One region of the Caballeronia sp. LZ016 genome, then DNA from elsewhere that is predicted to be linked to it. Evidence: riboswitches for the same ligand, from Rfam matches in the RefSeq annotation. Region 1 holds a riboswitch; the other holds the start of a gene.
The links. A riboswitch is a leader RNA that binds a small molecule or an ion and turns the genes downstream of it on or off. The one in region 1 is predicted to bind cobalamin.

Region 1 (3,406 bases):
CGCCTCCGGCGCATGACGGCCTGTTACGACCACATGAAGCATCGCGGGTCGGCCCTTCAGAGCATCGAGCACTTCATCGAGCGGAAGATACTCGTACTTGAGCACGGTGTTGAGTTCATCCAGCACAACCATCTGATATTCACCGCTTTCGATCATGCGGCGCGCTTCGTTCCATCCCTTGCGCGCGGTCGCCATATCGGCTTCGCGATTCTGGGTGTTCCACGTATAGCCATCGCCCATCGTGACGAAATCGCAGTTCGCTGCCGCGCCGAGAAAATCCCGTTCGGACGTATGCAACGCGCCCTTGATGAACTGCACGACGCCGAGCTTCATGCCGTGGCCGAGCACGCGCACCGCCATGCCGAACGCGGCTGTGGTCTTGCCCTTGCCATTGCCGGTATTCACGATCAACAGGCCCTTCTCGTGATCGGCGGCGGCCTGCTTCTTTTCATGGCCTTCCTTGCGACGCTGCGTCATCCGCAAATGCGATTCGGTGTCGGTTTTCATGGGGCGTTCTTGTCTGATGGCGCGTTCTTCATTGCGATCGCGACGGTCACGCCGCCGACGATGGTCTTTCCGAGTGCGAGCCGTCCGCCGCCGCTCGCCAATATGGCGCAAGGCTCGCACACGCCGTCGACATTCATGTGCCTGGCGGCTTGGCGAGAGTAATTCACCGGCGCTATAGCAATTTCTTCCGCGTTAAAAAAATGCAAAGCCAAACGATGACGCTCGCAAAACGCCAGCAGGCCAGCTTCGCATTCTTTAGCGTCGATGCTTGCGGCCAAGGCGATTTCATCGAATGAAAGCGCGGCTTCGTCGAGCGCCGTGCGTACGGCATGCTCGATGGCGTCTGCGCTCGCGCCTCGCCTGCAACCGATGCCGACTGCAAGATGGCGCCGGGTCGCGCTAATGGTCATCATCGAAAAGAAAATGGCGGCTTGCGCCGTGCATGCGTCCCTCGCGGATGCGCGGCGTTCGGCGAAGCGCGCCGCATGAAATCACGCAATGCGCTTCGTCCCCTGCGCTGGCCGGTATCCGGGCTTGCGACCTCATCGTGCGGCCTTCCCGCCTGCGCGGCAGTGGCATTTGAGCACCGTGCGCGGCATTGCATGGCACAAGCCGCCGGTCGCGTACCGTTGCGGGGACAGCACAGGCTGGCGCGTGATTCGTCCAGAAACACGGCTTCCTGTTTCCCGTTTAACTGCGCGTTGCGTTCGAACGCGCGAGCACCAGTCGCGGGCCAAAGATACCATAGGCGCTTCTTTAAGGCGCGTGTTTCCTTGACGCTCGTGTCCGCTAAGCCTAGACTTTCACGCAGTCTGGTGCTCGTGCGCGAGCTTCTTTTCGCGCACAGTCAAACGGGAAGCAGGGAGCGCTTAGCCATTTCATGCGTATGGCGTGCGCCAACCTGCGCTGCCCCCGCAACGGTAAGCGACTGGCGGTATCGGTATTGACGATACCGCGCATTGCGCTAAACGCCACTGCCAACGGCAGGAAGGCGGCGTAATGAGTCGCAAGCCCGGATACCGGCCAGACTTTCGCCAGGACCCATGCCGCGGGGATGCGGCTCGGTTCATGATCACGAAGCCGTGCGCCTTTCCCGTTCCATCCGCATTCGATGCCTCGAGCGGCGCCGCGCACGCACACACGCCACGGAGCAACAATGCAAACCCGCAAGATTCCCGTCACCGTCGTGACCGGCTTTCTCGGCAGCGGCAAGACTACCTTGATGCGCCATATCATGTCGAATGCGCAGGGCTTGCGCCTGGCGGTGATCGTCAATGAGTTCGGCGAGCTCGGTATCGACGGCGAGATTCTGAAAGGCTGCGGCATCGGTTGCGATGACGAAGCGGCGTCTGCCGACCGCAATCTCTATGAGCTTGCGAACGGTTGTTTGTGCTGCACGGTGCAGGAAGAGTTCTACCCCGTGATGGAGCAATTGCTGGAACGGCGAGACCGCATCGACCATGTGCTGATCGAAACGTCCGGTCTTGCGTTGCCGAAGCCACTCGTGCAGGCGTTCAACTGGCCGTCCATCAAGAATGCGTTTACCGTCGATGCCGTCATCACCGTCGTCGATGGTCCCGCTGCTGCAAGCGGACAGTTCGCGGCGAATCCCGCTGCAGTCGATGCACAGCGCAAGGCCGATCCGAATCTGGACCATGAATCGCCACTGCATGAATTGTTCGAGGATCAGCTTTCATCGGCCGATCTGGTGATCGTGAACAAGACGGACCTGATGGACGCTGATGCGTTCCACAAAGTCGAAACACTCATACGTCCCGAGATTCCGCCGCAAGTGAAGATCGTCCCTGCACAAATGGGCCGGCTCGATCTGCATGCATTGCTTGGCTTGCAATCGGCATCGGAAGAGTCGATTCATCTGCGGAACGACCACCATGGCTCAGTCGATGACGAAGGCCACGCGGATCATCACCATGACGAGTTCGATTCTGTCGTGGTTAAAGCGCGCATCGAGTCGCGCGAGCAGGCGATCGCTGCGTTGCAGACGCTCGTCGAGCAACATACCATTTATCGTGTAAAGGGCTTTGCGGCACTCCCCGGCGCTGCGATGCGTCTCGTCGTGCAAGGCGTGGGGCGTCGTTTCGACAGTTACTTCGATCGACGCTGGTCCGAAGGCGAAGCGGCGAGCCGTTTCGTGCTGATCGGCGAAGACCTCGATCAGCAGGCGCTTCAGGCCGCGTTCGACGCCGCGCTCGGTAATTCGCTCGTGCAGGCCTGACACGATGCATCTGCTACGCACGACGCCCGGCGGCTTCGTCGACGATGCCGCGGGCGTCATACGCATCGAACAGACGCGCGCGCCGATCGTCGTTCTGAGTTCCGCTGACACGACGCTCGCGCTGCTGGCCAGCGTGTTTCCGCGCCTTGAAGCCGGCTTTCCCGAAGTGCGGCTCGCTAATCAGTCGTTCTTGCGCCAGCCCGCATCGGTCGACTTTTATATCGACGATGTCGTGCGTCATGCGAAAGTGGTCATCGTCGATCACCTGGGCGGCGAATCGTACTGGCCTTATGGGATCGAGCGGCTGGTAACGCTTGCGAGAAGCGAGAAGCAAGTGCTCGCAATGTTCTCGGGCGATCTCACCGAAGACCCGAATCTGATCGCCAAGAGCACGGCCGATGCCGCGTTCTGCCGTGTGTTGTCGCGTTATTTGCGGGAAGGCGGTGCGCGCAACGCAGAGGCATTTTTGCGCGCGATCGCTCTTCATGCGCTCGGCTTCGGACGCGAGCCGCAGCCGCCGTGTCCATTGCCTCCTGTCGCGATCTATCATCCCGAGCGCGATATCGCCGTGATCGACGACTGGCGCGCGCGATGGACCGAAGGCGCGCCCGTCGTCGCGGTGCTGTTTTATCGCGCGCATCTGCAGGCGGGAAATACTGCAGT
Region 2 (3,406 bases), on a different contig from region 1:
GCGAGCGCCTCGTGTGCGCGCAAATCTGCAAGCGAAATGAGCGGGATCTTCCTGACGAAGCTCACGTCGACGAGCAGCCAGCGCGGCGTGTCCGGCGTGGACTTCGGATCGAAGTAGGGGCTTGTCGAATCGAACTGCGTGGGATCGGGATAGGCCGTCGACGCCACCTTCGCGATGCCCGCGATACCCGGCTCCGGACAGCTCGAATGATAGAAGAGCACGCCGTCGCCGACTGTCATCTGGTCGCGCATGAAGTTGCGCGCCTGATAGTTGCGCACGCCCGTCCACGGCAAGGTTTTCTTCGGCGCGTGCGCGAGATGATCGATGCTCGCTTCGTCCGGTTCGGACTTCATCAGCCAGTAGCGCATGAGGGAGCAGCAAGAGTCGACGATGCAAATGAAAACGGCATCGGTGAAAACCGATGCCGTCTGGGTAAGGTCCCCGCCTCAGCCGCTAGGCCGGCATCCTGAACCTGGGTTCAAGATTGGTCGCGGTAAGCAACACTTCGGGTACATCAGACTAAGTGACGCGCGCGCCCGTGTTACAAGGTTCCGCAACCGTGCCAATGTGACATTGGTTCAAGGAATATATGACCTTGGCGCACCAGGCAGGGAAACATCACTCTACACCAATCATTTGCCTTATGCAGCCCCCGGCCATCGATCGCGCGGTATCTTTTTTTCATTGACACCGCGAGGGTGATTAGATCAACCCATCATGCAGATAACCTGCACTTACTGCACTTCGTACTGCGCGATGACCGCGCCCAACTGCTGGTTCATCGAGTGCACCGTGCGGCGAATTTCTTCGGCGGGGAAGGCCTCGCCGTGACGCACGCTTTCCTGCAGACGCAGCAATTCGGACGCCAGCGACAGCGCGGCCATCACTGCGATGCGGTCCGTGCCGCGCACGCTGCTTGCATTGCGGATCTTGTTCATTTCCGCATCGACGCGGGCGACCGCTTCGCGCAACGCGGCTTCCGTTTCAGGCGAGCACGCGAGGCGATACGGTTGCCCGAGGATGGATACTTCGATCTGCGTGGTCGTCATGCCTTCTCTCCGTGATGGTGAGCGCCCTGCATCTCTTCCGCATGCGCATGTTCGTGCTGCGCGCCGCGCGATGCGTGCTTTTCGGCTTCGGCGTTGAGAAGGTCCAGTTGATTGTCGCTTTCCGCGTGCTGCGTCTTGCCGCGCGGCAGTTTTTCGAGGATGGCGTTCAAGCGCACCTGAGCGTCGTCGATCTTCGCGGAGAGCGAGTCACGCTCGGCTTGCAATGCGTCGCGCTCGCTTCGCACCTGCACGAGTTCGTCCTGTACGCCCGCGTAGTCGGCGCGCAATTGTTCGAGTTGCGCTTCCAGCGCGAGACGCGCCTGATTGTGGCGCTCGCTGATCTTGATCAGCCGGCCGATGTTTCCTGACAGTGATTCGAGTTCGTTGAGCATGTGCTGCGTCCTCTAAAGACCTGGCATTTTAGCGCGGTTCAAAGCAGCGTCCGATAATTGTCTCGTTTCGAGACGTAACAACCCCGGAACATGCGTGCATCGCCATGCATTCGTGTGTGGAAAGAGCGAGCGTGCGCGTTGATTGCAAGCGGCTGGGACGGCGCGCGTTCTTGACGGCCCCGATGCCCGCTCCTAAACTTGCCGCACTTTTGGTGCTCGCGTCCGCTTCTCTCGCGGATGCAGTCAAACGGGAAACAGGGAGCGAAGTCCACGGCGCATGACCGGGACGCGTCAACCTGTGCTGCCCCCGCAACGGTAAGCGACCGCAACGCAAGTTGCAAGTCGTCCCTCGCACGTTTCTCGCGTCGCATCGCATGGTTCATCGTCATGCGTGCGCCCTGCAGGAAGCGTGTCGACGCCACTGCGCGCCATGCGCGGGAAGGCGGGACGAAGCGTCGCCAGCCCGGATACCGGCCAATCGTCCAGCGCGTCCATGTCATGACGACCGGCGCGCGCGTCGCGCACAGACCTCGCGGGGAGCGGGGCACGCGCCAGCCCCGAACTGGAAGTCTTCACGCATGGTTCCATCTCCGTCCGGCACGAGGCGTCGCGCCGTTTGCGTTGCGGCGTGCGCCGCGTTCAGCGTGCTGCCGGTGCAATCCGCGCATGCCGATGCCGCCGATGCCGCCGCCCAAACACTCGCGCCCGTCGTCGTGACCGCGACGCGCAGCCCGCAGCCGCTCGCCGATTCGCTTCCGCAGACATCGCTCTTCGACCAGCAGGACATCGCCGACACCAACGCCGACGATGTGCTCGGCCTCATCGCGCTCGCGCCCGGCGTGCAGATCACCCGCAACGGCGGGCCAGGCGCGAATTCGGGCGTGTACATACGCGGCGCGGCGTCGTCGCAATCGCTCGTGCTGATCGACGGCGTGCGCGTGGAGTCGGTATCGCTCGGCGCGGCGCAGTTGTCGCAGCTAATGCTCGATCAGACCGATCGCGTCGAAGTCGTGAACGGCAATGTATCGGCGCTGTATGGATCGAATGCGATCGGCGGCGTCGTGCAGATCTTCACGAAAGAGGGCGATGCACACCCGCCGCGCTTCCACTTCGAAGCCGAGTACGGCAGCTATCACACGCAGCGTCAGTCGGCGGGCGTCGACGGCGCGCTCGACGCCGATGGCCGCACCACGTTCAGCCTCAACGTGTCCCGCGAAAAGACCGACGGCTTCTCGTCGATCGATCCCGCGCTTGCGCCCAATGCCAACCCGAACGCGAACGGCTATCTCAACGAAAGCGTCGCGGCGACGCTGCGCCACAAGTTCACCGACAAGTGGGACGCGGGCGTGCGCTTTTTGCAAGCGAACGGCGTCGACAGCTTCGACGATGCCTACGGCTCGCCGACCGACATCAACAAGACGCACGACCGCGTGCGCTCGGCGTCGGTGTTCGCGAACGGCAAGCTGACCGACCGCTGGACCACGCACTTCACGATGGCGCAGGGGCAGGACCGCGCGAACATCGAGCAGAACGGCGTCTATACGAGCCGATTCAACTCGGAGACGCATCAGTACCTCTGGCAGAACGACTTCAGGCTCGCCGATGCCCACAAGCTGCTGTTCGGCTACGAGCATCTCGATCAATCGCTCGATTCGGATCAGCTGAGCGCGCCGGACCGTCACGTGAATTCGGTGTTCGCGGGTTACGTGGGGCGCTTCGGCTCGAGCGAGGTTCAGGCGAACGTGCGTCACGACCAGTATTCCGATTTCGGCGGCGCGAACAGCTACTATCTCGGCTACGCCTACAGGTTCGATGCCCACTGGCGCGCGAGCGCGAGCTATGCGGTGTCGTTCCGCGCCCCGAGCTTCGATGACCTCTACTATCCGTTCAGCGGCAATGCGTCGATTCAACCGGAGCGCAGCCATTCGGTCGAAGCGGCGTTGCAGTACGCATCGGACAAAGTGG

Region 2: linked by a shared signal. The riboswitch ahead of P9220_RS00735 (TonB-dependent receptor domain-containing protein) and the one ahead of cobW (cobalamin biosynthesis protein CobW) in region 1 are both predicted to bind cobalamin.

Annotation. Positions count from the first base shown of each region.
Region 1 covers NZ_JARTVY010000002.1:537,694-541,099, forward strand. Annotated here, with positions in the region: gene cobO (cob(I)yrinic acid a,c-diamide adenosyltransferase) at 1-507, opposite strand, end outside; gene P9220_RS15895 (cobalamin biosynthesis protein) at 504-920, opposite strand; cobalamin riboswitch at 1,009-1,249, opposite strand; cobalamin riboswitch at 1,304-1,550, shown strand; gene cobW (cobalamin biosynthesis protein CobW) at 1,664-2,743, shown strand; gene cobN (cobaltochelatase subunit CobN) at 2,748-3,406, shown strand, end outside.
Region 2 covers NZ_JARTVY010000001.1:155,211-158,616, reverse strand. Annotated here, with positions in the region: gene P9220_RS00755 (EVE domain-containing protein) at 1-368, opposite strand, end outside; RNA gene ssrS (6S RNA) at 435-617, opposite strand; gene P9220_RS00745 (cell division protein ZapA) at 735-1,049, opposite strand; gene P9220_RS00740 (ATPase) at 1,046-1,441, opposite strand; cobalamin riboswitch at 1,635-1,935, shown strand; gene P9220_RS00735 (TonB-dependent receptor domain-containing protein) at 2,020-3,406, shown strand, end outside.